One region of the Bradyrhizobium sp. CCBAU 11357 genome, then DNA from elsewhere that is predicted to be linked to it. Evidence: riboswitches for the same ligand, from Rfam matches in the RefSeq annotation. Region 1 holds a riboswitch; each other region holds the start of a gene.
What was found. A riboswitch is a leader RNA that binds a small molecule or an ion and turns the genes downstream of it on or off. The one in region 1 is predicted to bind cobalamin.

Region 1 (12,654 bases):
TCGCCCTCGCACAGCACGACGACGTCGACGGCGCGCGACAGCCGCGCCAGGCGCTCGGCCCATTCGTCGTAGAAGCCAGCGAGCAGCTGGACATATTCGGGGCTGTCGAAGGCGATCTCCGTCGTGACCGGATACTCCATCGGATATTCGGTGACGCCGCCCGTCAGCATGCCCTCGACGATGCGGCGCGCCTGACCCGGCCTGCCCTTCTTGCGGAAATAGGCTACGTGGCTGGCGCCACGCACCGTGCGATCGGCACGCACGCTCATCAGGTCGGGATCACCGGGGCCGAGACCGCAGCAGATGATGCGTCCCATCTCTATTCGCTCCGGCTCGCCAGCGCGTTCACGGCAGCAACCGTGATCGCGGAGCCGCCGAGGCGGCCGTCGACGGTCAGCGCCGGCGCCGGCGGATCGGCCATCAGCGCGGCCTTGGACTCGGCCGCGCCGACGAAGCCGACAGGACAGCCGATGATCGCCGCCGGCCGCGGACAGTCGCGATCCTCCAGCATGTTGAGCAAATGAAACAGCGCGGTCGGCGCATTGCCGATCGCGACGATCGCACCGTTAAGATACGGCCGCCATAGTTCCAGCGCCGCGGCCGAGCGCGTGTTGCGCATGGACTGCGCCAGGGCGGGCACGGCGGGATCGCCGAGCGTGCAGATCACGGCATTGTCCGCGGGCAATCTCGCGCGCGTAATGCCTTCGGACACCATGCGCGCGTCGCACAGGATCGGCGCGCCCTTCTGCAAGGCCGCGCGCGCGGCAGTCGCCATATCAGGCGTGAAGCGGATATACGCTTCCAGACCGACCATGCCGGCGGCATGGATCATCCGCACCACGATCTGCTCCTCGTCCGGCGTGAAGCGCGCAAGATCGGCCTCGGCCCGGATGGTCGCAAAAGATTGCCGATAGATCGCCGCGCCATCGGTCTCGTAGGTGTGCGGCATCAGTTCCCTCCGACCAGGATGGAGGGATCCCTGACGATGTCGGCGCCGTTCAGCCCGCGCAGGACCGGCGCGTCGCGGGTCGAGCCGTCGCGGACGAGATCGAACCCGGCACGCGTCGCAATCAGCGTGACCGCAGCCGCGCCGGAATGGGCGCAGCCCTTGCCGCAGCCGGAGACGTGGAGCCGCGCATCGGCGGCGATGCGTGGCGCGAGCGCTGCTGCCAGCGCGCGCGTATCGGCATGGGCTTCGCGGCAGCGCGGCGCGCCGCTGCAGGCGATGACGCGCAGCGCCGGGTCATAGGGCTCGGTGATGAGCCCCGCCCCGCTCGGCATCTCGCGCTTGCCCTCACTGAGCACCATCCGCCAAGGCGTCATGCGCAGCGCATGGCCGCAAGCAGAGAACTGATGGAGCGTCGCGTGCAGCATCTGCCCGAACGCGACACCGACCATCGCGCCTTGCGGATAGAGCCCGGGCCGCACCGCGGCCATCAGGGGGGCCGGCTCGGTCTCGCCGCGCAATGATTGAGGCAACACGGCACCGGATGCGATGTGGGCTGCCATGCGCCCGCGCCCGCCCTTCGTACCGCCGGAGATGAGGAACCAGCTTGCGAGCGCCAGCGCCGCGCTCACAGCCTGGCCGCGATCGACGGAGCGACCGAGCTTGGCGCCGTCGGCCCGCACCAGGAGGCCGCCCGAGCGGTCGCGCTCGATGCGGATGTCGGCGGAATCGCCGGCGAGAACGCGCGACCGTCCGTCATCGATGGCGAAGCCGAACTTGGTGGGAAGCGCAAGGCCGGAATCGACAAGCGCCTCCTCGAGCTCCGCCGCAAGCGACTGCGTTTCGTCGCCGTTGCTCCAGAACGGCGTCACCAGGATGTTGCGCCTGGCTTCGATATCAGCATCGGGGTCGAGCAGTGCCAGTCGCGCAAGACCGTCGAGCAACGGCCGATGGCCGTCCTCTTTGACACCCCTGATCTGCAGATTGGCCCGACTCGTGACGTCGATCAGACCATTGCCGAAGCGCTCGGCGAGTTCCGCAAGCCCGGAGATTTGCGGCGCTTCAAGGCGCGCGCCGAACGGACGCACGCGCACCACGAGCCCGTCGCCCGATTGCATCGGGCGCAGCGCGCCGGGACACCAGCCCTTGACTGTGGCCGCGCTCATGACGCCTCCTTTAGCGCCGCCGCAATCGAATTGCGGCGGGTTCGCCAGAGCGAGGCTTCGTGCAGGCGCGTGAAGCAGGTTTCCATTGCGGCGAGCGCCGCCGGATTTTCGTGCGCCATGAAGGCGCGGACGTCGTCGTTGCCGAGTGTCGCGTCGTAATAGAGGTCGAACAGATGCGGCGGCACGGCGCTGGCGAGATGCGCGAAGGCGGCCATGTGCTCCAGCGTCGCGGTGATCTCGGCGGCACCGCGAAAGCCGTGGCGCATCATGCCGGCGATCCAGGCCGGATTGGCCGCGCGTGCCCGGACGACCCGTGAGATCTCCTCCGTCAGCGTGCGCGCATGCGGCTCGCCGGGCCGTGTCGCATCGAGGTGATAGAGCGACGGCGCGCCTGCGCCGAGATGCGCGGCTGCCGCAGCAACACCTGCCTCATGCGCGGCATAATCGGCGGCGAGCAGCAGATCGGTTTCGGGCAAGTCCTGGACATGGACAAAAGCGTCGGCGGACTTAAGACGCTGTTCGATACCTGCGCGATCCGGCTGCATCGCGCCATCGGGAGAGAACGCCCAGGATGATGCCGACAGCCAGGCTTCGCCGGCGGCCTCGCGCGTCTCCGGCGTGAAGGCATCCGGGAGAGCCGAGAGGCCGACGCCGTATTGTCCGGGCCGCGGCGCGAACACGCGGGCCGCACGGTGTCGATACGGATTCTCATCACCCTCCTCGTCGCGCGCCGCGAGCGCCTCGGAGGCGGCTTCGAACAATTGCGCGAGACCCGCGAAGACATCGCGGAACAGGCCGGATACGCGCAGAGTGACGTCGATGCGAGGGCGGCCGAGCTCGGCCGGTGCGATGATGTCGTAACCGGTGACGCGGCCGGACGCATGATCCCAGCGCGGCGCGAGGCCGGCCAGATGCAGCGCCATCGCAAACTCCTCGCCGGCGGTGCGCATCGTCGCCGAGCCCCAGAGGTCGACCACGAGCCCTTTCGGCCAGTCGCCGTGATCCTGCAAGTGACGACGCAGCAGCTCTTCAGCAAGCTTGATGCCTTGCGCATGCGCCGACGGCGTCGGCACCGCGCGCGGGTCGACGGCGAAGAGATTGCGCCCCGTCGGCAGCACGTCCTGTCGCCCGCGATAGGGCGAGCCCGACGGTCCCGGCGCAACGCGCTGTCCGGCGAGCGCGGCACGCAACGCATCCCGCTCCGCTTCGGCACAGGCGCCGCGGCCGAACACGTGCAGGCCGTCGCCGAACTGGCTCTCCTTGAGGTCGCAAACGAAGCGATCGATCCGCGGGATCGCTTCGGCCGGTGCGGCCGATGAATCCAGGCCGAGATCGCCTTCGAGACCTGCCGCGCGCGCCTCGTCGCGGATCGCGGCGATCAAACGCTGCCGGCGGGCGGGGTCGAGACCATCGGCGGTCGAATATTCGTCGAGCAGCCGTTCGAGCCGACGCAAACCTTCCGGCACCGCAGACGTTTCCAGCGGCGGCGGCAGATGGCCGATCGTGACCGCGCCGATGCGCCGCTTGGCCTGCGCGGCCTCGCCGGGATCGTTGACGATGAAGGGATAGATGACGGGGAGATCGCCGATCAGCGCTTCCGGCCAGCACGCTTGCGACAGCGCCACGGATTTGCCCGGCAGCCATTCCAGCGTGCCATGTGCGCCCATATGCACGACGGCATCGCAGCCCTGCTGCCTGAGCCAGAGATAGAACGCGACATAGGCGTGGCGCGGCGTGCGGGCGAGATCGTGATACTCGGCATCGCGCGAGGCCGCATCGCCGCGCTCGGGCTGGACCGCGATGATCGACCGGCCGCACTGAATCGCGGCGAAGTGGAACGCGCCGTCGCGGCAGCTCGGATCGTTCTCCACCGCGCCCCAGGCTTGCCCGAGATCGTCCTGAAGAGATTGCGGAAGACGCGAGAGTTCTGCGCGATAATCGGCGACGCTCCAGAACAAACTCTGCTTCAACAGTTTCTCGCCGAGCGCATCGATTGGCGCAACGTCGAAGCCGACCTCCGCGATATCGGAGATCAACGCCTCGACCGACGCCAGCGCATCGAGGCCAACGGCGTGCGCGATCTGGTGCGGCCGGCCCGGATAGTTCGAGAGGACGATCGCCAACCGTTTCTCACCGATAGGCTTCTCCGCAAGGTGCCGCCAAGCCGCAACGCGCGCGGCAACGGCGTTGACGCGCTCCTCATCTAGCCTGTGCGCCAGATGCGCGAACTGCAGATCGGGATCGCGCTCCCCAGCGGACTTGAAGCTCACCACGCCCGCGAACAGGCGGCCGTCGACCTCGGGCAGCACGACATGCATCGCGAGATCGCCGGGCGACAGGCCGCGCAGCGATTCCGCCCAATCCTCGCGCCGCGCCGTCGAGAGCGCGACCTGGAATACCGGACAGGACGCGGCATCGAACGGCGTCGTGCCGTCATCGCCAAGGGCCGAGAACGCCGTCGCATTGACGATCGCCGCCGCAGGATGTTGCGCCAGATGCGCGCGCAACCAGTCGGCAACGCCTGGCGCCTTCAGCGAGGTGACGAACACGCCGTAGGCGTCAAATCCCTTCTCGCGCAGCGCAGCAATCAGGGCGTCGACCGGCCCGGTATCGGCGGCCGTGAGATAGGAGCGATAGAACGTCACGAGTGCGCGCGGCTTCTCCTCGGCACCGGCAGGCGCAGCAATGACGCCACGCGCGGGATCGTAAAAGCCCATCTCGGGAACGGTCATCTCCCCGATGACCGGGCCGGCATAGAGGCCTGAGGCCAGCGCGAGCTGCGCGATCGCGGCTTGCGCTGCGACTGGGCCGCCAGTGTCGCAGAGCACCTTGAGCCGACGCAGCGTCGAGACCGGCAGGGTCGAGTACGCATCCAGCCGCGTGTCATCGCGGCCGTCCGCCGGCAGCACGGCGAGCACGATGTTGCGGTCTTTCGCGAGTTGCTGGAGCGCCGCGAGCCCGTACGCCCAATAGGCTTCCCCGCCGATCAGGCGCACCAATATGCCGCGCGCCTGCGACAGCGTGCGCTCGATATAGGTGTCGACCGACAGCGGATGACGCAGCTCGGCGAGATTGGCGAGCCGTAGCGACGGCAGGCTGCCTCGGCCGCGCCGCCAGCCGGCCGCAAACGCGGCAAGGTCGGAATCCGAATACGAGAGCACCACGAGATCGGCCGGGTCCTGGCCGATGTCTCTTGGCGTCGCGGTCTCCTCGAGACCGCGGCTCTCGCGGAAGACGACGTGCATCAGATGCCAAGTCCCGCTCTAATGGCGGCCTCGTCGATATCGCCGTGCTCGCCGATCACGACGAGCTTGGACTGCCTGTGACCTGCGCCCCATGGCTTGTCGAACTGATGGCGCACGCGCTCACCGACCGCCTGCAGCAACAGCCGCATCGGCTTGCCCGCGACCGCGATGTAGCCCTTGGCCCGCAGCACGTTCTGCTCGCGCGCCAGCTTCTGCACCGATGCGACCAGCGCCTCGATATCCGCCACCTCCGGAAGGTCGATTACGACGGAGGCGAAATCATCATGCTCATGCTCCTCCTCACCATCATGATGCGAAGGCCGCGCGGCGAGATCATTCTCGGCCGCCGCACCGAGCCCGAGAATGACGCGCGCATCGATCGCGCCGTCTGTGACCGGCAGCATCGGCACGCGGCGCGGCATCTCGGCGGTGATCGCCGCCTTTGCGGCTTCGATGCCCGCGGTGCCCGCAAGGTCGGCCTTGGTCAGCAGCACGATATCGGCACAGGCGATCTGATCCTCGAACACCTCCGACAGCGGCGTCTCGTGATCGAGATTTTCGTCCGTCGCGCGCTGCGCTTCCACCGCAGCCGGATCCGGCGCGAAGCGGCCGGCCGCGACAGCCTCGGCGTCGGCCAGCGCGATCACGCCGTCGACCGTGATGCGCGAGCGGATCTCCGGCCAGTCGAACGCCTTCAACAGCGGCTTCGGCAATGCCAGGCCGGAGGTCTCGATCAGGATGTGATCGGGCCGCACCGGCCGCGCCAGCAATTGCTCCATCGTCGGAATGAAGTCGTCGGCCACCGTGCAGCAGATGCAGCCATTGGCGAGCTCGACGATGTTCTCCTCCGGGCAGTTCGCATCGGCGCAGGACTTCAGTATCTCGCCATCGACGCCCTCGCTGCCGAACTCGTTGACGAGCACCGCGAGCTTCTTGCCGCCGGCATTGCTGAGCAGATGCTGGATCAGCGTCGTCTTGCCGGAACCGAGGAAACCGGTGACCACCGTAACCGGGACTTTTGCGAGCGAGTTCATTCAGCGGCCTCCGGCACGACGGCAATGGGGGGAATGCGGGCAAGCGACTGCTTGCGGAAGATTTCGGGTCGGCTGCGCCAGGGCACGATGCCATCGGGCGCGGCAGCGTAGGCAGCGGCGCCTGCGACCACGTCCTGCGCATTCGCATCGGACAGGCGACCATAGACATAGGACCAGCGGCCGGGCGCGCTGAGCGCGACCGAGCAGCCCTGGCTGCAGGCCGACAGGCATTCGACGGGAACCACGCTGACGCCCTCGGGCACGCCGGCCTCGAGGATCGCGCCATGCAGGCGCTTGCCGGGCGTGGTCTCGCCCTCGCCCAGCGTCTGGCCGGCGCGGCAGGTGATGCAGACATGAAGTGTGACGGTCATCGCCTCTTCCAGATAACAGCGGGAGGCGATGAGGCGCACGGACCATTCTCCTGAAGGCCCGCTTCCCCGTCGCGGAACACCCCGTCCGCCGGTCCAAAACTCGTCCGCGCTGGCAGGTCTCCCGGCTTGCGGAGCAGGGTTTTGGCCCTTCGATCCCCGCCTTCCCGATTCCAAAAGGAATCAGTGGCTTCGGGCATCTCTCCGGTCACGGTCGCGGGGGCGGCTGCAGTTTGGATCCAAATCTTGCCGATTCGGACCCTATCGCATTCCCTCTTCGCCTGTCATAGGACAGGAACCAACGCGGGGCCACCATTTGCCGGTGGCCGCCACTTGTCAAGCCGAAGGACCGGGTCCCATGACGTCTGAACCGCATACCCAATCAGCCGAGGATACCGACATCAGGCACGCCCAGAAAATGGCGAAGAAGAAGGCCGCCCGCGACAAGATCATGGCGACCAAGAGCGGCGAAAAGGGCCTGATCATCGTCCATACCGGCGCGGGCAAGGGAAAATCCTCCTCGGCCTTCGGCATGATCGTCCGCTGCGTGGCGCATGGCTTCCCTTGCGCGGTGGTGCAATTCATCAAGGGCGCCTGGGATACCGGCGAGCGGCGCCTGCTCACCGGCCATTTCGGCGATCTCTGTCAGTTCCACGCGATGGGCGAAGGCTTCACCTGGGAGACGCAGGACCGCGCCCGCGACATCGCCGCCGCACGCGCCGGCTGGGAGAAAGCCAAGGAGCTGATCCTCGACACGAACTTGCGCATGGTCGTGCTCGACGAGATCAACATCGCGCTCCGCTACGACTATCTCGACATTGCCGAGGTGGTGGAGTTCCTGACGACGCAGAAGCCGCCAATGACGCATGTCGTGCTCACCGGGCGCAACGCCAAGGACGAGTTGATCGAGATCGCCGACCTCGTCACCGAGATGACGCTGGTGAAGCATCCGTTCCGTTCCGGCATCAAGGCGCAGGCCGGCGTCGAGTTCTGAAGGCACGATGGCACGCGCTTTGATGATCCAGGGGGCCGGCTCGGACGTGGGCAAATCGCTCATCGTCGCCGGCCTCGCGCGCGCCTTCACGCGCCGTGGTCTGCGGGTGCTGCCGTTCAAGCCGCAGAACATGTCGAACAACGCCGCGGTCACGGTAGACGGCGGCGAGATCGGTCGCGCCCAGGCGCTGCAGGCGCTCGCCGCCGGCGTCGAGCCGCACACCGACATGAACCCGGTGCTGCTCAAGCCCGAGACCGATGTCGGCGCGCAAGTCGTGGTCCATGGCAAGCGCATCGCGACCGCACGCGCACGCGAATACGCGGCAATGAAGCCGTCGCTGATGGGCGCGGTGCTCGAGAGTTTCGAACGCTTGAAGGCGCGGGCCGATCTGGTGCTGGTCGAGGGCGCCGGCAGCCCGGCCGAGGTGAATTTGCGCAAATCCGACATCGCCAATATGGGCTTTGCCCGCAAGGCGGATGTGCCGGTCGTGCTGGTGGGCGACATCGATCGCGGCGGTGTCATTGCCCAACTGGTCGGCATCAAGACGGTGATCGATCCCGACGATGCAGCGATGATCTCCGGCTTCGTCATCAACAAGTTCCGCGGCGACCCCACGCTGTTCGACGACGGTTACAGACTGATCGAGCAAAAGACCGCATGGCGCGGCCTTGGCGTGCTGCCCTGGTTCACGCGTGCCGGCGAGCTGCCGGCCGAGGATGCGCTCGGCCTGAGTGACGCGCGCAAGCCCGGCCAATGCAAGATCGCCTGTCTCGCGCTGTCGCGGATCGCCAATTTCGACGATCTCGATCCTCTCAAGCTCGAGCCAGGCGTCGATCTCGTGATGGTGCGCCCGGGCGAGGCAATCCCGGGCGATATCAGTCTCGTCATCATTCCCGGCTCCAAATCCACCCGCGGCGACCTCGCCTTCCTGCGCGCGCAAGGCTGGGACATCGATCTGCTCGCGCATTGCCGCAGGGGCGGCCATGTGCTCGGCCTCTGCGGCGGCTATCAGATGCTGGGACGCAGCGTCGCCGACCCTGAAGGCATCGAGGGACCTGCGGGCGACACGCCGGGCCTCGGACTTCTCGATGTCGAGACGGTGATGAGCCCGCAGAAGACCCTCACGCGCGTTGCGGCCGTGCACGCCGCAACCGATCAGCCGATCCAGGCTTACGAGATTCACATCGGCCGCACCGACGGCCCGGATCGCGCCCGCCCCTTCGCGAAGCTGGACGGCGAGCCAGAAGGCGCCATCTCGCGCGACGGACGCGTGCAGGGCAGCTATCTGCACGGCCTGTTCACGTCGGATGATTTCCGCAAGGCTTACCTCGCCAAGCTCGACATTCCCGCGGGCGACGAGCCCTATCACGACCGGGTCGAAAGCGCACTCGAGGCGCTGGCCGATCACATCGAAGCTCATCTCGACGTCGAAGGCCTGCTCGCGCTAGCGCGCTAGGACGTCGGCAAGGCGCGTCCATTCGGCTTCGCTGCCGGGAAGCCCGAGGCGCTGCCATGTGGGCTGTTGCGCGAAGACACGGGACCAGATGTGGGCGCGCGCGAGCCTCTCCTGCGCGGTCCGCGCGTCAGGCGTTTCGTACAAGCGGAACAGCGATGTGCCGCCGATCAGCCGCCAGCCTTGCGAATGCGCCATCGCGTCGAGACGACGACAGTCGCGCGCGAGCCGCGCCGACGTCGCCTCGGCCCAGGCCTCGTCGCGCAAGGCCCGGCAGCCGATTTCGATCGCCGCGCCCGAAACGGGCCATGGACCCGACATCGCGGCCAGCCTGTCGATGTCGGCAGCATGACCGATGGCGAACCCGAGCCGCAGGCCGGCCAACCCATAAAATTTTCCGAAGGATCGTAGGATCAACAGTCCCCGTCGATCCGATTCGGGTGCAAGCGATAGCTGCGGATCGGCATCGGCAAAGCTCTCGTCGATGACGAGGCGGCCGACGCGCGGCAACAGCGCGAGCAGATCCTTGCGCGAATGGCACCGCCCGTCGGGATTGTTCGGATTGACCACGATGGCGAGGTCCGCACCCGCCAGCGCATCGAGTTCCGCAGCCTCCTGGACATCCCAGCCCGCGGCTGACAGGACGCCGGCATATTCGTTGTAGGTCGGTGCGAGGATGCGCGCGCGCCCTGGCACCGCAAGCTGCGGCAACAATTGGATGGCGGCCTGTGCACCGCCCATCGCAACGACCGGGGCGCTCGTGCGATAGGCCTGCTGGCCGGCCCGATGCAGGGCCTCGATCTCGGCACGCGACGGCAGCGCGCTCCACGCGCGCGCGCTCACCTCGCCCACGGGATATGGCAAGCGGTTGATGCCCGTCGACAGGTCGATCCAATCCTCCGCGCGTCCGCCAAAACGCTGCTGGGCCAGGTCCAGATTTCCACCGTGCTCGCGCATGCCCCGTTCTTTCACGCGAAGGCCAGGATCGCAAGCAGGCCTGCGACCAGCGACATGGCACGACGGTAGACGGTCAGCGCCTCCGCGATGTCGGCGGCGCGCGGATCGCGCGCGCCGTCGTTCAGCCAGGGCTCGTCGGTCGCACTGCCGTGATAGATGCGGGGACCGCTGAGCCGCACACCGAGTCCACCCGCCATGGCCGCTTCCGGCCAGCCGGCATTGGGCGAGCGATGACGGCGCGCATCGCGCGTCATGCACGCCAGCGCCTCCGACCGCTGCGGTGCCAGCAGCACGAAGAGGAATCCGGTCAGCCGCGCCGGGATGAAATTGGCGACATCGTCGATGCGCGCCGCCGCCCAGCCGAAGGCTTCATGCCGTTCACTGCGGTGGCCGATCATGGAGTCCAGCGTGTTGATGGCCTTGTAGCCGAGGATCCCGGGCAAGCCGAACAGCGCGCCCCAGAACACCGGCGCGACGATGCCGTCGGAGGCGTTTTCGGCAAGGCTCTCGATCGCCGCGCGCGCGATGCCGGCTTCATCGAGCGCTGCCGGATCACGGCCGACGATGCGCGAGACCGCATCGCGCGCGGCGGCGACATCGCCAGCCAGCAAGGGCGTGGCGACGGCAGCCACATGATCATGCAGCGAGCGCAGCGCGACCAATGGCCAGGCCAGGACGCCAATCAGCACGATCTGGATCCGGCCCGAAGGCAACAGCGATTGAAGCGCCCAACCGAGCGCAGCGGAGAGCGCGATCACCGCAAGCGCGCCGGCGACGCCGGCGGCTCGACGCAATGCCGGCGGATCGGACGCGCGATTCCAGGCGGTGTCGATGGCAGCAATCAGCCGGCCGAGCCAGGTGACGGGATGGCCGACCCGCGCGAACAGCCATGCCGGCCAGCCCAGAAGGGCATCCACCGCCATCGCCACCACCATCGCGCCCGCAAAGTCCACATCGGTCTCCTGTCCCGCCCGTGTTGCGCAAGACGGCGGCCGAGCGCAAGCCCCTCGCCGCCTGATTTCGGCTTTGTCTTTGGCCGCGTTTGATGATTAGTGCTCATCGCAGGAGACCTTCATGGCCGTCATTCTGATCACCGGCGGGGCGAGATCGGGCAAAAGCACCCGGGCGGAAGCGTGCGCGCGCAGCTTTGCCGGCCAGCCCGTCTACATCGCGACGGCCGAAGCGCTCGATGGCGAAATGCAGGAACGCATCGCAAGACATCGCGCGCGGCGCGGAACCGATTGGATCGAGCGCGAGGTGCCGCTCGATCTCGTGCCCGCGCTGCTCGCAACCGATGGCGGCGGCGCGAGGCTGGTGGACTGCCTGACGCTGTGGCTCTCCAATCTGATGCATGCGGCGCGCGATTGGGAGCGAGAGGTGAGAGAGCTCGCCGCCGCCCTGCCCCGCCTCAACAGCCCCGTCGTCCTCGTCACCAACGAGGTCGGCTTCGGCATCGTGCCCGACAATGCGCTGGCGCGCAGCTTCCGCGATGCCGCCGGGATCATGAACCAGATCATTGCCGGTGTCGCCGACGAGGTCGAGTTCGTCGTCGCCGGCCTGCCGATGAAGCTGAAATGATCCCGCGCGCCGAGCTTCTCAAAGATATCGTCGCCGATCTCAGGATGGCGACATCGTTCGTGACGATCCTCCCGGTGGCATCTTCGAAGCCCGCCGGTGACGGCGCGATCGCGCGCGCGACCTGGGCGTTGCCGGTCGCGGGACTGCTGGTCGGCCTCGCCGGCGCCCTCACTTACAAGATCGCCATTCGCTTCGGACTGACGCCGAGCCTTGCCGCTTTGCTCGTGCTGGCCACGACCGCCCTCATCACCGGCGCGCTGCACGAGGACGGACTTGCCGACACCGCGGACGGACTTGGCGGCGGCCGCACGCGCGAGCGCAAGCTCGAGATCATGCGCGACAGCCGGATCGGGACCTATGGTGTCTGCGCACTGATCCTGTCGTTCGGCCTGCGCTGGAGCGCGCTTGCCACGATCGCAAATCCATGGGCCGTCATGCTCGCGTTGTGCGCGGCGCACGTTGCTGCCCGCGCCGGCGTGCCCGCCTTCATGTCGCTGGTACCGCCGGCGCGGCCTGACGGTTTATCGGCCGGCGCCGGGGCGCCGCCCGGCCGCAGCGTGGCGATCGCCTTCGCGCTTGGAACGCTCGCGCTTGCCCTGGCGTTGGGGCCGGGCAAGGCGCTGGTCGGCCTGATCCTGCTGTCGCTGGCCGGCCTGATGCTGGCGCGGCTTGCCATCCGCCAGATCGGCGGGCAGACCGGCGACATTCTCGGCGCGTTCGAGCAGACGGGCGAGAGCCTGATCCTGCTGGTGGCCGCGTCGTTCCAGATGGGGCGATGACCTCATGGTCGAGTTCGACGATACCTTCCGCCAGCACTTGCGCGAGCTGTTCGTGTGGCGCCGCGACGTGCGACGCTTCCGCAGCGATCCATTGCCGGAGGGGGCGATCGATCGCCTGATCGAGACCGCCTGCC
Region 2 (5,455 bases), on a different contig from region 1:
CGATTTGATGCTGAACGAGGTCCCGATCACGGGCACCGAGCCGATCCAGGGAAGTTGCGAAACGTCCCGGCGATTGCGAGTCTGCAGCAGGCCGGCGATGGCGAAACCCTGGCCGTCGCGCAGTTCGACCGTCGTGCGTGCATCGCGGCGGGTCAAGGGTGGAACGGTCGTCCCTGGATCGTCACTGCATTGGCGAAATCAAGTCACTGACCGATGGCTCGACCCGAAGGTTGATCACGCCGCGCGAGAGCACGGTGTGGACGAAGCCCAACTCGACACCGAACTTCTTGTAGTCGATTGTGATGGTTGGAAAGCCGTTCGTCGTTTGGGTCGGGATCGGGATTGGAAACTCGCCGCCGGCAAGGAAGCGGGCGGCATCGCCGGAAAGCGTGGTCAAGTTCGGTTCCGCCAACCTGCGAGCCAATCCTTTGGTTCCCAATGCAGAGATCAGCACGTCCACCGAGCCGCCGCCGGCGGTCCTAATAAGGCGACCTCACGTTGCGCAACATCGCTGGCGCGCTGGGGGTCTAGTGTTTCCGCGCGCGACGTTTTCTGCGACAAGGGCGAATGCCTGACGCGCGTCGGCAAATCCCGTTGTTGCGAGCGACATGCTGCATCTAACGAGACCGGGTTCGGAATTCCTGGTTTCGTCGATCGTCTCAAAGCTGGGTGTCGAATAGGATGACGCTGCGGTCCAATTGACGGGGTCGGCGCAAATCAGCTGTCAATCGGGCTATGCCGACCCGCGTCGAGCTTCTCGCGGATCATTTGATTAGATGCGCCGGCATTCCGGCAGTCTGCCTCGACAGGGCCGGGCACATTGCCGCGGACGACCGCTTCGGGCTGTTCCCGAATTGCCGTTTGCTGGCCCGCCCGGCAACCAGGCGACGGTCGCGGCGCTGCGGGTGTGCTCGGTCGTCCCTCGAACTGCCGCCATACTGAGAGCCGGGTTCAGGAAGAACTGCCTATTGCTGAGCGCCGCCTCACAGCGTCAGATGTTGGCTGTTCGCTTGAACCATTTCCTTGGTAGGCCAATGTAGTAGCCGCGCCTGCGAAGCTCTAGCTCGGATCTATTGAGCGTTTCGCAAATGGATTTCACAGGCGTGCCGGCATCAACAAGCTTGCGCAGCAGTTCGTCTTCTCGTTTGGTCCAGCGAGGAGAGCCGAGAGTCAATGTCAATCCAACCTCTTAGCCCACACTTCGTCACACTCGAATCTGTTCAAATGAGTTTCGCCATCCTAATTTCGCATTCCAGAACACGACCTAAAATCGCAGAAAAAGCTTGGGCCTCCGGCGCCTTGTCTGTCCCAGTCATCGCGCCGGCCTCAAGAAAGGAATGGCAGGCGAGGCGCTCCTTCGAAAGCTATACGTTGGCATAGACGAAGCTCCCGGATCCTCTGCCAACGAGATTTCGGAGCCACTAGGATTCGCCCAGACTTGTCGGACGACCTGTGAGATGGCCGTGCGGCCGAGGAGTTAACCCCGCTAGACCGGATACTTGGCCCGCGATGAGCGGCCCAGCCGCAACTATGTCGGCAGCTACATCAGGACGTCGAAGTGGGGAGCTATCGGCTATCGCCGCGATGGGCTAACGCTAGAATTAGTCCGCCGCGCGGCCAGAAGCGGCATGATCAACGACATCTTGCGTGCAGCGGCAACGCGCGATTGGTACTCTTCGATGTCCACTTCGCGCGTCACCTGCGAGAACGAATCTTCAAAGCTGGCGTGAAGTTCGCCTTCTTCGATCCACGACTTACCGCCGTCCGAACTGATGCGATGGCCGACGAACACCTCACGTCGGCGCGCCTTGCGGTAAACCATGCGTTCGATCGTCCAATTCGTCATGGTCCCTCACGGTAGCAGCATGACTTGATCCGAGCCGCGTTGCCGCGGCTTTTCCATTACGAATCCGCACATCACCCATGTTCGGCCTTGATACCTCGAAAATACACTCTGCCCTAGCGACCGCGCTTCAGGGCATCAACTCCTTCGGCTGGTAGGCATTGGGCTCGCCCTTGATGTTCCGAACTGGTCCAATTCATCCGAGCGACTTACACGCCAAGTAAGCGTCGGCTCATACAGCGTGACGGACGGTCGCCCAATCGTGTGGCGGATCGAACAATTTTAGCTCCTGTGGTTGTGCCTCCAAGCGGCGCCTCAGAAATCACCCATCAATGCGCCCTTTCCAACAACGCGCCGACCAGTCTTGATTGATCTCGCTGCCTGCCACGATCAGCATGAGCGGCTCCTTCACGCGGCGGGCAATGCGCCGCAGCGTAGCCGAGCCCAGATCGCTCATTGCCGCGGCGCCACCGGGATGCGAGTGCCGATCGCCGAGGTAATCAACGTCACCCGTGCTATCCTGAAAAGCCCGCCGTATCTCTGCGACCTGCCAAGCGTGATCAGGCACGAAACAGTGTCGCCCGTGAAGGGCGTGCGGGCCGGGACCGCGAAGGTCGACTACCACCCGGTCTTTCCCCACGCGCCCAGCCGAGAAGAACTCCGCCATTCTCAAGGGGGGACAAATTCGCAAGCAAATTTGCACATTGCCCGCATCACGTGCGAAGAAAGCAAGACGTTCATTCCCCGGCCCAACAGCGTCGATGTGGGGGCAATCAAACGCTCCCAGCGTGGCAGTACACGTGCTCTGTTTTGGCCTTGCAGTGTCAGGATAGACACTTGCCAGGTGCCGGGGTCCTACTTCCCTTCTGAGAGCAATCCGACCGCACTGCGGACGACTTCAAGCGAGACTTCTTGCAGATCAAAGCCTCCTCCGGTGAATGTAGGCGCATTGCACCCTAACGGCGTGACCATTCCGGTATTATCGAGACGCGGTTTGGATATATGTTTCTCGTCCTTCCGATGTTCATGGAGGCAAGCCAAGCAGCTTTTGGAATCGTAACAAAGCGCGCGACCACGCCGCCTGCGAGCCCCACGGTCGCGTAGCCCATCACATAAGGCACTTTCAGTTGGAAAGTGATTCCCCGAGCCAAGCCCCTGCCAGGGGAGGGGTGGAGACTCGACGGGAAGCACCTACAGCGGACATCGCCGGGTGAAGGGATAGTCCAGACCACGAACGCCGCAAGGGTAACAGGCGACGCGATCGGATCATGAAGCGTTTCAAATCGTCCCGTCAGGCTCAATTTTTCTGTCAGTTCATGATCAGGTCACGAACCTTTTCCACATCCTCTCTCTCGGAGCCGTCACTGCCGACTTCCGTCGTGTTTCGCGCGAGCGAGCCTTTGCGACTTGGCGCGAGATCTCCACGACAACGCTCGCCGAACCTTGACCTCGGGGCTGCTCCAATTCGTTAACTTGACGGCGCCGCCTTGACGAATCTCCGCGAGTGGCGCCTATATGTAGCCCGTCACGGTCTTCCATTCCCGCATCTCGTAGGATGGAAGCTAAGAGGGAACCCGGTGCGCCGGCAACGGCTATTCCGAGGCTGCCCCCGCAACTGTAAGCGGCGAGCGGTTGTCATCATGGTCACTGGCGCGACAGCGCTGGGAAGGCCGACAGCCCCAGCGACCCGCGAGCCAGGAGACCTGCCGCGACTGAACGAAAGTCCTCGGGCGGGGTGCCCCGGTGGGTCGCTTGCAGCTGGTGATATTTGTCCGATCTCCTCGCAAGTCGTCCGCACGGCCCCCAGCCTCAAACATCGCGGGGTTGCCGATGTCGCCGTCTTACGATTTCGATCAGCATGGTCATCTCGTCGCGTCACCGAGTGTGCGGCCGCGCCTAGCGCAGGCGAAGCCTGCCGCGCCTGAGCCGTGTCTGGTGCCCCTTTCGCCATCGCCGGCTCCGCTGCCGTGGCCCCTCGCGCCATCGCCAAAGCCGGCCGACCTCACGCTCGATCCGTCTCGCGACGACTTGTTGACATCATTCGGCAAGCTGACGCTGACCAACCGTTATCTGCTCGCCGGCGAAACTTACCAGGACATGTTCGTGCGGGTGTCTTGCGCTTTCGCGGACGATGTAGCGCATGCCCAACGTCTCTATGATGCGATGTCTCGGCTGTGGTTCATGCCGGCCACACCGGTGCTCTCCAACGGCGGGACCACGCGCGGCCTGCCGATCTCCTGCTTCCTTAACTCAGTGTCGGACTCGCTCGAAGGCATCGTCGGCACCTGGAACGAGAACGTCTGGCTTGCTTCCAATGGCGGCGGCATCGGCACCTACTGGGGTAATGTTCGCTCAATCGGCGAGAAGGCGAGGGGCGGCGTCACCTCGGGCATCATCCCGTTCATCCACGTCACGGACGGCCTCACGCTGGCGATCAGCCAGGGCTCCTTGCGGCGCGGCTCGGCGGCGGTCTATCTCGATATCCACCATCCCGAGATCGAGGAGTTCCTCGAGATCCGCAAGGCGTCTGGTGACTTCAGCCGCAAGAGCCTCAACCTACATCACGGCATCAACGTCACCGACGCGTTCATGTGTGCCGTGGGCGCCGGCACCGCATTCGCTCTGCGCAGCCCGAAGACTAACGAGGTCGTCCGCGAGATCGATGCCCGCCAGCTGAGGCAACGCATCCTTGAGAATCGGCTGCAGACCGGCGAGCCTTATCTCTTGTTCATCGACACCGTGAGCCGTGCGCTCCCCAAGCACCAGCGCGAGCTCGGCCTCAAGGTCTCGACCTCCAACCTGTGCAGCGAGATTACCCTGTCGACCGGCATCGATCATCGCGGCGAGGAGCGCACCGCGGTGTGCTGCCTGTCGTCGCTCAACCTCGAGACCTGGGACCAGTGGAATGAGGAGCCCACCTTCATCGAGGACGTCATGCGCTTCCTAGACAACGTGCTCACGCACTTCATCACGGTGGCGCCGGACGGCATGAAGCGTGCCCGCTACGCTGCCCTGCGTGAGCGCTCCGTCGGCCTCGGCGTCATGGGCTTCCACTCTTTCCTGCAGGCCAAGGGCATTCCAATGGAAAGTGTCATGGCCAAGTCGTTCAATCTGAACATGTTCCGGAAAATCCGCCGCGAGGCCGACGCGGCATCCGTGACGCTCGCGCGCGAGCGTGGCCCGTGCCCGGATGCCCTGGAACGCGGCGTGATGGCGCGCTTCAGCCACAAGATCGCAATCGCGCCGACCGCCTCGATCAGCATCATCTGCGGCGGCACCAGCGCCTGCGTCGAGCCAATCCCGGCCAACATCTACACCCATAAGACATTGTCCGGCGCCATCTCGGTGCGTAATCCGCATCTCGCCAAAGTGCTTGCGGCGAAGGGCGCCGACACTTCGGCGATGTGGCAGTCGATTATAGCACACGAAGGGTCGGTGGCCCGTCTCGACATCTTGTCGGAGCACGAGAAAGCGATCTTTCGCACCGCTTTCGAGATCGACCAGCGCTGGATCGTCGAGCTTGCCGCCGACCGCGCCCCGTTCATCTGCCAAAGCCAGTCGATCAACCTTTATCTCCCAGCCGATGTCGATAAATGGGACCTTCACATGCTG
Region 3 (5,455 bases), on a different contig from region 1:
TTCGGACCACCAACTGGGGCCAGGCATTTTTTGTTGGCCCCAAGGCTTGATCGAGATTGTGGAGAGCGCAAATGACCACAAGCGAATTCGCTTGGTCGAGAACAGACCCGAGCGCGGGATCAATTGTTTTGCGGATCGGATGCTGCACGCAGTTCGCGGGCGGCAGCGACCATGTTGGTTAGCGCAGGCCGAACCTCCGCCCAATTGCGCGTTTTTAGGCCGCAGTCCGGATTGACCCAGAGCTGCGATTCCTGCAAACGCGTCCGAGCTAGCACCATCAGCTCCTTCATTTCGCCCACCTCGGGAACGCGTGGAGAGTGGATGTCGTACACGCCCGGTCCGATTTGATTTGGATATTCGTACTTGCTGAATACGTCAAGTAGCTCCATTTTCGATCGAGACGTTTCGATCGAAATGACATCCGCATCCATTGCAGCGATTGCACCGATGATGTCGTTAAATTCTGAGTAGCACATATGTGTATGGATTTGCGTTTGATCGGCAACGCCCGATGAGCAAATGCGGAAGCAATCTCCCGCCCAATCGAGATATGCCTTCCACTCCGATCGGCGCAATGGCAATCCTTCCCGGAGTGCCGCTTCGTCGATCTGGATCATGGCCGCACCGGCATTCTCGAGATCGCGGACTTCGTCGCGGATCGCGAGCGCAAGCTGACGGCAGACCTCGCTTCTAGGAATATCATCGCGAACAAACGACCAGTTCAGGATGGTCACCGGTCCGGTCAACATCGCCTTCATTGGCTTGCTAGTTAGTGATTGCGCATAGCGCCACCAGTCCACGGTGATCGGCTTCGACCGCACTACATCGCCAAACAGGATCGGGGGCCTGACGCAGCGCGAACCATAAGACTGTACCCATCCCTTCCTGATAAATAGGAAGCCGCCGAGTTGCTCGCCAAAGTACTGCACCATGTCATTGCGCTCAAATTCGCCGTGCACGAGGACGTCAAGACCGATGTCCTCCTGCCAATGTACGGCGCGGGCTATCTCCTCCTTGATGAACCTCTCGTATTGTTCGTCGCTCATCGCGCCTAGCGCATGCGCCGCACGAGCATTTCGAACGTCTGCGGTCTGCGGAAACGATCCGATTGTCGTGGTGGGAAAAGCTGGTAGTCCAAAGCGTGCCCTTTGGATCTCGGAACGACGGGCGAATGGGCTTGCGCGCTGGCGCATCGTCTGGTCGATTGCCCTCATCCGGGTAGCGAGATTGGCATCATGGATCTTCGGCGAAGTCCGGCGGGCAGTCGCAGCGCATTCCGAATCGGCGAGAGGTAGCCCAACATTCTGGTCGCCAGCGAGTGCTCGCGCCAGGATCGCAAGCTCACGCATCTTCTGAACAGAGAAAGCAAGCCAGCTCCTGACGTCGGACGAGAGCCCGGTCTCGAGTTCAACATCGACCGGCACGTGAAGCAGCGAGCAGGATGGAGCGAGCTGTACACGGTGCTTGCCGAGCTTCGCAATCGCGGGCTCCAGCCGCTGACGGAGCGACCACAAGTCCGACCGCCATACATTCCGGCCGTCGATGACACCGAGCGACATGACGAGATCACTTCGGCCGACAGCGACGATTTTATCCAACAACTCTGGCGCTCGAACCAGATCAAAGTGCAGACCGGAAACCGGGAGGCTCAATGCGGTATCCAGATTGTCGCCTGGCTCGCCGAAATAGCTGGCAACCATGATCTTGATAGCCGGTCCCTCTTTTGCGAACCGGTTATAGGCATGTAGCAATGATTTTCGCACCGCTTCGTCCAGATCAAGGACCAGGCAGGGCTCGTCAAACTGAACCCAACTTGCCCCTCGTTCGGCCAATTCATGCAGAACCTCGATATAGACCGGTATCAAATCATCCAGTAGCGAGAGGGGCTGGAACGCGCTATCGGCACTCTTACCGAGCTTTAGGAATGTGACGGGCCCGATCAGGACAGGGCGGGTTTGAAAGCCTAGAGCCTTTGCTTCCACATACTCTTCAATGGGCTTGCGAGAGCAAAGTCTGAACGCCTGTCCCTTGTAGAACTCGGGAACCATGTAGTGGTAGTTGGTATCAAACCACTTAGTCATTTCCTGCGCGGGTGCGCCAGACCCCCGCGGGCCCAGACCGCAATTCGCATCCTGATCGTCGCATTGTGATCCGCGAGCCATGGCGAAGTACGTCTTGAGGGAAACGGATTCTCCTTTCGAGGCGTAGATCTCCGGGATAGCGCCAACCATGACACTTGTATCGAGCACCTGATCATACAGCGAGAAGTCATTCGACGGAATGACCGTGACGCCGAGAGACTTCTGACGAGCCCAGTTCGCTGCGCGCAGGCCGGATGCGTCCTCGAGCAATTGCTGTTCGCTGATCTTTCCGGCCCAGTAGCTTTCAAGAGCGAATTTGAGCTCACGCCTTGGACCGATGCGTGGCGTACCGAGCGTAGCAACCGGAAGAGAGAGAAGAGACATAGTGTTAACCCCTGTTGGGGACAGAGGCCAAGGCGGACGCAGGCAGAGGAAGTCGCGCGGGCGACGGCTGCTTGGCGCACCACCGAGACACCCCGCCCGTGGACCAATCTATCGTCGGGGCAGGTCTCCTGGCTCGCTGGTCATCGCTGCTGTCCGGCCTTCCGGAAGCCGTGCGGGCTTCAGTGACATCGTTGGACAGTAGCTCGCCGCTCACAGTTGCGGGGGCAGCGCCGGCATTTGGACCGGCTTCCCTCTTAGCTCCGGATCAAGTGGGATTCGGAGAACCTCGACGACTTGGATTATCGGCAGGAGAATTCTTCGGTCAACCTCTCAGATTATGTGCCACGCTAATCTGCGACATCTACTAGGCGAATGACCGTGCATCTCTATGATTCTCTAAACAGAACTGTCGCAATCAGAGATGTCCTTGTCAGATGTCGGAGTGCGACGCGGAGCTGCCTTGAGGCGACGCCGCCCGCCCCATCAATGAAAGGGACAAAACCAGCCCGCGGGGCGGCGATTACCGCCGTTTCGAGCAGAATGCATTCGATGCGGCTTCCGATTTCCAGCGGTTCGCCCAGCACATCCACTGGCCAGCTATTTTCTCGACTAAAGGATTCCCATTGAACACGTCAAGGCAGCCGGTGCAATCTGGCAACATGCGCGGCGAGCAGGTTGATTTTCGTGCCAGCCAGGCGTCAAAGTTCGTCGATTAAGTCGGCTTCGTATCGCCAGTCATCATGTAGGCCGAACGCCGACGGCAACTATAGCGAACCACACCGTTCAATGACGGCAAACGCACTCCAGATTCTCATCAGGCACTTGGCATTGAGGCGTTCACCTCTTCCGCACACTATCTTGTGCGGGACAAGGATGCACAATCTTGTGCGGGACAAGGATGCACAAACTGCGGCCGATACACTGAATGGAAACATCGAAAGGTGCGCAGGTCGGAAAGTCGACAAGAGGGACATAAAACCCGTGCAAATCTCCGCCTGCTGCCTGGCACGAAGAATGCAAGCCCCTCGACATGCCCAGTCTCTTCTGCTGAGGATGTCCAGCTCAGCCAATTGACGCTGTCGCCGGCTAGGGAAGTTAGCGGCGCGTGACATGGAGGGGAGCGCCTGCCCGCGGGACAGCCGCGGGTGCCCCGTCGCGTCTCCGTAAACTTCTCGCGCTCGCTCATAGCAGGTTCAAGGTTGCCCGCTTTGAAAGATGTACGGATGAAACGTGATAGGCCGAGGGTTATGAAGAGAATGTCGGGAAGACCCGCGCTATGGCTTGCCCTGGGCGGACTTCTAATCTGCCTAGCCTGGCCGGCTGCCATGAGCAACACTATTCGCGCCAGCGACAACCCACTTGTCGAAGGACTCAAGTCAACGTGGCGAGCGCAAGATGGTGAGACGATAGAACAAATCATCTCCAATGTCTCGAAGGTGGCACAGTTCGTCCCTCAGATGTGGGGGGTCGTTGAACTTGGCGAAAACGACTATGTTTTCGTTTCGTGGACCAGACACCGAGACAACAAATCAGACGAACAGTACGCTATCACCTGGAAAGTCGCGCTCGACGGTACGATTGAGCTTGCGTCAACCTATGCGAAGCCGATGGAATTGGGCTGGCGTGCCCTAGCGCTCTCGTTGATCGCCAAAGAAGTCGCAGATGGTGAAAGGGACGCAAACCTTAGCTTTCTGCATGATCCAAGTAACTTCAACTTTGTGACTACGCCGCAAGGCCGGCTCGGCGATCTTCTGCGGCAGGGCCGATGCACAATCATTGAACCTGTTGGGGTAGACTACTTACCCAAGCAGAATGACAAGCCGAACGAGAAAGGCGATCTATGGCGCATTCTGCTCTTGGTGAATTGCGATATCCAAGGACCACGTTATTTTACACACAACGGGGTCATCACTTTCGAGAAGAGCGAAGGCCAAGATTGGGAGCCACAATCCTCTTTCGCCAAGCGCATCGCGAAATTTCCTCCGGGCTCCTGGTTTCAACGGACCGAGCCAAAGGAAGAGGAAGACTTAGGAGAGCGAAGGCCTTAGCAGTCGGTCGCGCAGAGCAACATCGCGCCGCAGCTGCCGTACGGTCGAACGCCTCGTACCAACTGCAAGGACATACGCGCTCTGCAGTTGGTTGTTTACGGCTCCGCAACAGTCCGGCTGCCTTTCTCGCAGCAGTTCGGCCCGCCGTGCGCAAGATCGAGCAGCACGATTGCGCTTTTCCGCCAGGTGTCGAGCTCAGCGGCGCGTACTTGTTCGCGAGATGTGGTTTGCCCGCCTGCACTCCACCGGGTGAGAGCACACCAACTTGCGGGGGAACCAGCTCTCATAAATTCTTCACTAGAGCGCTTGGAGATGCCTCCGGCCCAAGCCGACTCGGCGTGCACGCCGCGCATCGTGTGACTCCCGTGGCACACGCAGGAGCGTGAGCCTAGCGACTTTGACCCGGCACTAGGGACCTATGCTGAGACAACACGGGCGAGGAAGTTACACTGGTAGCAACCCCGGCACACCCGCTGAGCGCCTGCCCATTTCCGAGTGCGCAGGGCGGGAAGCTCCGGAGCTGTACGCAAGGACGTCGAGCGCCAAACTGACTCGGCCCTAAATTTCCTCGCATTCATTCGTCTGCACGTCATAGACCCGGATTTTAAGCATCGGAAACCGCTTCTTTAATTCCGCTCCACCTGCCGTGGCACCGTCTTTGGTTGCGAATTCGGCTCTGAGTTGGCCATCTACTTCAAGCGCGTAAGATGAGACCGGCACTTCCCGAACGACTGCGACCATCTCATTCCCATTATGTAGTGAGGTGCTTAAGAACGATGTGTAGCTTGAGTCGGCTAAACCGCACCAGAGCTATTCGCCCCGAGTGCGCGATGGGCAAACACGTTTGTGGACTGAAACCTCACGCTGAATTGCATCAGGATGGCACTCGCGATTGTCCGAACACGTGGGCAGCTTGCCCAGGCCCGGTGCATCCACCCGTGG

Region 2: linked by a shared signal. The riboswitch ahead of XI05_RS01060 (ribonucleoside-diphosphate reductase subunit alpha) and the one ahead of XI05_RS38115 (DUF1636 family protein) in region 1 are both predicted to bind cobalamin.
Region 3: linked by a shared signal. The riboswitch ahead of metE (5-methyltetrahydropteroyltriglutamate--homocysteine S-methyltransferase) and the one ahead of XI05_RS38115 (DUF1636 family protein) in region 1 are both predicted to bind cobalamin.

Annotation. Positions count from the first base shown of each region.
Region 1 is NZ_LBJW01000113.1:497,547-510,200, reverse strand. It holds gene XI05_RS38140 (precorrin-2 C(20)-methyltransferase) at 1-317, opposite strand, end outside; gene XI05_RS38135 (precorrin-8X methylmutase) at 320-949, opposite strand; gene cobG (precorrin-3B synthase) at 949-2,112, opposite strand; gene cobN (cobaltochelatase subunit CobN) at 2,109-5,357, opposite strand; gene cobW (cobalamin biosynthesis protein CobW) at 5,357-6,391, opposite strand; gene XI05_RS38115 (DUF1636 family protein) at 6,388-6,762, opposite strand; cobalamin riboswitch at 6,857-7,077, opposite strand; gene cobO (cob(I)yrinic acid a,c-diamide adenosyltransferase) at 7,118-7,753, shown strand; gene XI05_RS38105 (cobyric acid synthase) at 7,761-9,209, shown strand; gene cobD (threonine-phosphate decarboxylase CobD) at 9,198-10,163, opposite strand; gene cbiB (adenosylcobinamide-phosphate synthase CbiB) at 10,175-11,116, opposite strand; gene cobU (bifunctional adenosylcobinamide kinase/adenosylcobinamide-phosphate guanylyltransferase) at 11,238-11,741, shown strand; gene cobS (adenosylcobinamide-GDP ribazoletransferase) at 11,738-12,520, shown strand; gene bluB (5,6-dimethylbenzimidazole synthase) at 12,525-12,654, shown strand, end outside.
Region 2 is NZ_LBJW01000007.1:811-6,265, forward strand. It holds partial or broken gene XI05_RS01040 (type II and III secretion system protein family protein) at 1-487, opposite strand, end outside; gene XI05_RS01045 (hypothetical protein) at 1,574-1,846, opposite strand; gene XI05_RS01050 (hypothetical protein) at 2,166-2,300, opposite strand; partial or broken gene XI05_RS01055 (IS6 family transposase) at 3,094-3,290, shown strand; cobalamin riboswitch at 3,355-3,568, shown strand; gene XI05_RS01060 (ribonucleoside-diphosphate reductase subunit alpha) at 3,872-5,455, shown strand, end outside.
Region 3 is NZ_LBJW01000080.1:12,054-17,508, reverse strand. It holds gene metE (5-methyltetrahydropteroyltriglutamate--homocysteine S-methyltransferase) at 120-2,465, opposite strand; cobalamin riboswitch at 2,567-2,769, opposite strand; gene XI05_RS10485 (nodulate formation efficiency C protein) at 3,791-4,513, shown strand.